2 linked regions of the Heyndrickxia acidicola genome follow. The protein of the gene in region 2 binds, or shares a complex with, the protein of the main gene of each other region. Links are inferred from orthologs where the notes say so. Each region holds a gene or a part of one and is shown on either strand. Other genes may lie near its edges.

What was found.
Region 1: the proteins of lplA (region 2) and gcvH are in contact, whole or in part, in a crystal structure (PDB 3A7A), measured with the Escherichia coli proteins. The link is inferred for Heyndrickxia acidicola from one-to-one orthologs.

The regions. Positions count from the first base shown.
Region 1 is NZ_KV440953.1:4,591,898-4,595,074, reverse strand. The notes cover bases 334-3,177. They hold gcvH (glycine cleavage system protein GcvH), read right to left. Parts: upstream 2,026-3,177; coding sequence 1,642-2,025; downstream 334-1,641. Other genes in these bases: A5N88_RS21295 (VOC family protein), read right to left, coding at 2,710-3,105; A5N88_RS21300 (arsenate reductase family protein), read right to left, coding at 2,163-2,519; A5N88_RS21310 (thioredoxin family protein), read right to left, coding at 1,176-1,499; A5N88_RS21315 (SCP2 sterol-binding domain-containing protein), read right to left, coding at 577-981. UniProt on the Escherichia coli protein: The glycine cleavage system catalyzes the degradation of glycine. The H protein shuttles the methylamine group of glycine from the P protein to the T protein.
Region 2 is NZ_KV440953.1:2,298,220-2,301,515, reverse strand. Bases 66-3,028 are described here. They hold lplA (lipoate--protein ligase), read left to right. Parts: upstream 66-1,035; coding sequence 1,036-2,022; downstream 2,023-3,028. Other genes in these bases: A5N88_RS10775 (fatty acid--CoA ligase family protein), read left to right, coding at 2,588-3,028; A5N88_RS10785 (MBL fold metallo-hydrolase), read left to right, coding at 219-953. Outside these bases: protein YhfH, read right to left, coding at 1-34; more of A5N88_RS10775, read left to right, coding at 3,029-3,296. UniProt on the Escherichia coli protein: Catalyzes both the ATP-dependent activation of exogenously supplied lipoate to lipoyl-AMP and the transfer of the activated lipoyl onto the lipoyl domains of lipoate-dependent enzymes.

The sequences.
Region 1 (3,177 bases), 2.3 Mb from region 2 along the record:
GGAGAAGGATCAATTTTCATATGAATAGAATAGTTCATTTTGCATGCTAGGCACATCCACAGGAGTCTGTTATCTTCGGCTACAATCTACTTTAGATTCAGGTCAACATCGGGTTTTATTAGAGACATCAGTAGTGCCCTGTTCCTCCTGCTGGTTGATTTGCGCTTCACGCACTCGCTTTCCGCGGGGCGGTAGTGGAGCCTCCTCGTCGCTGTGCTCCTGCGGGGTCTCCCCTTACACGCTGATCCCGCAGGAGTCTCGCGCCTTCTGCTTCAATCAACTTTGGAATCAGACCACAACATTGTAATTTAAGAAAGACATGGGAGGTGCCCTGTTCCTCCTGCTAGTTGATTTTTACTGCAAGCATTTGCTTTCTGCAAACGATAAGCCCCTCCTCACTGCAAAAACTAGTGCTTATCTCCCCTAAATTGTTTTAATAGTTCCGCCCCCTCAGCATATGATAAAATCAACATAAAAAATCCAATAATAAAGACTTTATCTAAAGGAGACATCTTGGTTAAAGCTTAATTGAAGCCTTTATCCTGAAAAAGATTTTTTTAAAAAAAGCAGCATTATTTATATGGATTCTAGCAGATTAAGCGGATCATTTTCTGCAACTCCTTCATATTTGCGGCAGAGCCATAAAACAGCCTCTAATAATAGTAAATGCCTGAATGAACCCTCTACTTCAATATGGCCCATTTTTTTTAACTGGCTTAGTCTCACTTCTCCGTTCAGCAAAACCCTTAAAATAGACTCCGGGCCTGCAATTTCCAAATCTGCACTTGAACTGTTCTCCCCTGCCTGGTAATAAATATCCTGTTCAGAAAGGCTTATGATCCAAGACTCTTTGCCACTCTGTATTAACGCTGTAAATGGATTGCTGGGCAGCAGCTCCAACAAATGGCTGCGTTCTTCGAGTTTATAAAACAAACGATTTAAATACTTATCCACGATTTCCACATCCCGTCCATTTGTCATACGATTATATTCCTTGCCTTCTACCTTTAATCCTTTTACAATCGTTCAACATTATCCCCTATAAAAACATAAAAAAAGACAGCAGACCGATGATGCTTCCGCTGTCTTATCTATTTCCCAAGAAATATGTCATTTTATAGTTGCTTTTAATACACTTTTTCATGAATTAAAAATACCGGATCGAATGGGGATTTTTACTCAGACGGCCCGTTATTTTTGCTAGTCATTTTTTCATAAATGTAAGGTACAGAATGGAATGCATATAATTTTTCTTTTACCCGACCATTTTGAAAAAGAAGCAGGCAAGGGACACTTTCAATTGAAAACTTCTCTGCCATTTCAGGCATGAAGTTCAGGTCTGCCTTTCCAAAAGAGTAGCCTGTTTTAAGCTGCTCCACAACATCGAGCATCTTTGAAGCCACCTTGCAGGTCCCGCAAAGGGGAGTATAAAAGTACAGGGCAAAAGCCTGCTCATCGTGCTGCAGTATATGGATTTCATCTTGAGTCAGGATTCTCATTGTTCAATTCATCCTTTGCGTCTAGTTAAGGGCTTCTTTTCGCACAACATTGCTGAGTATAATTTTTCATCGTACATAGCAGTATCATACAAAAATAGTTAAAAAACACCTTGGAACAAGTCCAAGGTGAAGGAGAAAAATATTAATCTTCGTTAATCATTTCTTCATATTGCTCAGCTGTCATTAGGCTGTCCAATTCGGCTGCATCAGCTGGCTCTACTACGATCATCCATGCTTTGTCATATGATGATTCGTTCACATATTCAGGATTGTCCCCTAAATCTTCATTTACTTCTACTACTTTTCCGCTTACAGGCGCGTAAAGCTCAGAAACCGTTTTAACGGATTCAACGCTGCCGAATGGTTCATTTGCCGTAACTGTATCTCCTACTTCAGGAAGCTCGACAAAAACAATATCCCCTAATTCAGATTGAGCGAAATCTGTAATGCCGATACGGACATTACCGCCTTCTTGCTTAACCCACTCATGCTCTTCTGAATAACGCAATTCTTTTGGTACACTCATCCATATTCCCTCCATCTAATCATCCGTATTTCTACAAAATTCTTTACGTTTAAAAGTGAAGTTTCCCCTTCAAACAAATCTATTCACTTTATATTTACATATTTCTCAGGTAGAAAGCAAGAAAACTCTCTTTATTTTCACAGCCATTTTTGCTCATATTCTTCTTCTTTAAAACCAAAAGAAGCTTTGCTGCCATTTGTTACGACTGGACGCTTTATCAGCATGCCGTCAGAGGCTAAAGTTGTCAGGAGTTCATCTTCTGATGCAGTTTTCATTTTATCCTTTAACCCCAGCTCCCTGTATTTCATGCCGCTGGTGTTGAAGAGCTTTTTAAGCTCCAGTCCGCTTTGTTGATACAATGATTTCAATTCTTCCTTTGAAGGAGGATTATCTACAATATTCACCGCTTCAAAAGAAACATTATGATTTTCAAGCCACTTTTTCGCGTTGCGGCAAGTTCCGCATTTAGGGTACCAGTAAAAAGTCAAAGACACGTTCTATTCACCTTTCTTTTTTTAGATGTCTTAGAAGTATAGCAGAAGTTTCTACTTTTTCGAAATGAATAAAATCGTTATGTATCTCTCGTTTCCTGCAGTGTAAATCAATTTTCCAAAGGGCTTCCCACATAATGAGCCAAATCTAACTTTAAAAGCCATTCTACTCTTGATAAATCAAATCATTCTCTCATTCGTATGGAAGAGTAAACTGCCATGAAACACCAAACTTATCAACCGTCCAGCCAAACTTCTTACTAAATGGATATTCACCTAATGGCATGAGTACACCGCCAGCTGATAACCCCTCGTAAAGCCGGTTTATCTCCTCTTCCGTATCACAATTAATAAACAACGAGAAAGAAGGTGTAAATGTAAAATCGTGCTTCATGTTGCTGTCAATGCATATAAATTCCTGCCCATTAAGTGTAAAGGAGGCTTTGAGGATACTGCCTTCTTCACCCGGTCCATTTGCACCGTAACGGGTGATGCTGGTAATTTCGGAGTCTTCAATTAAAGAAGTGTAATAATTCATCGCTTCCTCTGCATTTCCCTGAAACATTAAAAATGGTGTAACCCTCGACATAAAATCCACCCCTATTCCTAATCTTATTATAAACTTTATACCCATACCACTATCCTTTAATCCACTAAAGGG
Region 2 (3,296 bases):
GATTCCTAAAAAAATCAACAACATTATTTAACATAAAAACCTCTCCCTTACCTGATTTTTTTGTTATATAACTGTTATAATCTTATTGATTTGTATTATAACAACAAAAAGATGATTTTGTCTATACCGATTTTGAATTATGTGAAAATGGGTAAAATGAAGTATAGTAAATGGAGAACGCTGCAACAGTAAAGTATATTTTTAAAGGAGGGATAGGCATGAAACTGACTATAATTGGCCATTGGGGTGGATATCCAAAGCTGAATGAAGCCACAACAGGCTATTTACTCGAGCATGAAGGATTTAAGATGTTAATTGATTGCGGAAGCGCCGTTTTCTCCGCCATGCAGCAATTTGTGTTGCCTGAAGAGCTGGATGCGGTGATTATTTCCCACTATCATGAAGATCATGTTGCTGATATTGGCGTATTGCAATATTCTCTTTTAAATGGAAAATATTTAGGGAAAAAAACAGGCACCCTGCCGATTTACGGCCATTTAGAGGATCAAATGGGCTTTGACCGCTTATCCTTCAGGGATATTACTGAGGGAGTGGTATATCATCCTGATGAAATTCTTCAAGTAGGTCCCTTTTCCATTCGTTTTTTGAAGACGAAGCATCCTGTTCCGTGTTATGCAATGAGAATTGAAGCTGGCAATCAAGTTCTTGTATACACTGCAGATTCTGCTTTTATACATGACTTTATTCCCTTTTCAAGAGACGCAGATCTGTTATTGTGTGAATGCAATTTTTATGGAGATATGAATGGGGAACAAGCCGGCCACATGACAAGCTATCAGGCGGGGGAAATGGCTGAAGGGGCAAAAGTGAAGAAATTGGTACTAACACATCTTCCGCAATTTGGAGAAGTGGAACAATTGAAACAGGAAGCATCGGAACGGTTTTCCGGTGAAGTAGAGCTGGCAGCACTGGGACTAGCTCTGGAATTGTAGTTCCTTGTTTATAGTAATCTTGCAGCATAATGTAGAAGCCATATGCAAAGAAAATGCAGTGCAATAAAGGAGTGAGATAGGATTGTTATTTATAGATAATAAAGGAATTACAGATCCCCGTATTAATTTGGCGATAGAAGAATATGCGGTTAAAAATTTGGATATTAATGAGAGCTTTCTTTTGTTTTACATTAACCAGCCTTCCATTATTATCGGGAAGAATCAAAATACCATAGAAGAAATTAATACAGAGTATGTGGAAAAAAATAATGTTATTGTTGTTAGGCGACTTTCAGGAGGGGGAGCCGTTTATCATGATCTTGGAAATCTAAATTTCAGCTTTATTACCAAGGATGACGGCGAAAGCTTTCATAACTTCCTGAAATTTACCGAACCGGTTATAGCAGCATTAAAAAAGCTTGGAGTAGACGCAAAACTGAGCGGGCGGAATGATATTCAGGTAGGGGAAAGAAAAATTTCAGGTAATGCCCAATTTTCCACAAAAGGAAGAATGTTCAGCCATGGAACTCTCATGCTGAATTGTGAGCTGGACCATGTAACTCAGGCCTTAAAAGTGAAAAAAGACAAGATAGAGTCGAAAGGGATAAAATCGATAAGGAGCAGGGTGGCAAATATATCGGAATTCTTAGATCAACCGCTTTCCATTGAGGAGTTCCGCCAAATCCTCCTTGAAAATATTTTCGGTGGACAAGAAATTCCTGAATATACCCTGACCTCAGAAGATTGGGAGAAGATTCATCAATTATCAAAAAATCGTTACCAGCAATGGGACTGGAATTATGGTAAATCACCAAGTTTTAATCTCCAGCATTCCCGCAGATTTCCTGCCGGAAGTATTGACATCCGCCTTGATGTACAAAAGGGATTAATTGATGATTGTAAGATTTATGGGGACTTTTTTGGTGTCGGTGATGTAAGTGAGATTGAAAATAAACTTATGGGTACCCGATATGAGAAAAAGGAAATTGAAAAAGCAATCCAAAACACGGATGTAAGTCACTATTTTGGCAACATAACAAAAGAAGACTTAGTTGAATTAATCTATTAGGCTCTTCTTGTAAGGCTCTTTTCGTATACTTTGTTGCTATTGGTCACAAAAATATCATTTTAAATATATATTCAGTATTAAAAGCAGGTGAATAGCACACGAAAAGATGCCACGAAGACAGACAACATACGGAATAATCCTTTGTACATAGAGCAACAATCTATATAAAAACAGCCATCTATTAAAACAAAGCTGTCCTCCTCTTGGCAGGGCAGCTTTGTTTTTGTGCATATAAAAGTATAATTTTTACATTATTTAACCAGTGTCGTCTCTGTCCAGATCCAGCGCCTATCAGCTAGTGAACCCTGAAATAGGTCAGCATCAGCTCTAAAACAGTCTCACTGTGTTTCCTTTATCTCAGTTTTGAAGACGACGAAATCCGTACACTGATGAGCAAGGCGTGTGCGCTTTTCTTAGCTGTTAAAGCTGGATTCAGGGGAGAAACTCTATGAAATAAAAATTTTAAGTAAATCTGTGCGCCACTTGAATATGTAATATTCTTTCATTATAATTAATTTAGAAAATTTAAATGAATGATTATTCATTCAGGAAGGGGAAGGGAAAAATGAATTTAGCTTCTCACTTAAAAAAGACAGCAGCTGAAAATGCAGATAAAACGGTTTATTATTTTTTAGATAAACCTACTACATATGCAGAATTTGATACGGCTGTTACTAAATTTGCCGATGGTCTAAGTAAGCTGGGTATTAAAAAAGGCGACCATATTGCACTTCTTCTTGGAAACTCACCTCACTTTGTCATCTCCTTATATGGGGCAATGAGACTGGGGGCAACGGTCATCCCTATTAATCCTATTTACACTCCGGAGGAAATCGGCTATATCATCAACAATGGGGATGTAAAGGCCGTTATTTCGCTGGACCTTTTAGTTCCGCTTGCAGGAAAGCTTGGGGCAATGCTTCCTAAGGTGGAACACTATATCATATGCGAAACGAACCCTGCCAGCCCGCCGGATTTATCTGTTCACCCAAAATTGAAATCGTTTACAGAAGTGCTTGTATCAGGCAAAACAGATTTTCAAGCAGCAGATACTGACACGGATGATGTGGCAGTCATCCTTTATACATCGGGGACAACCGGTAAGCCAAAAGGGGCAATGCTTACACATAAGAATCTCTACTCCAATGCAAGTGACATCAGTAACTATCTGAAAATCAATGATCAGGATCGTGTCATTACCACATTGCCGATGTTCCATGTATTCAGTTTAACAGTTGTAGTAAATGCACCAATCATCAGTGGTGCAACAATGC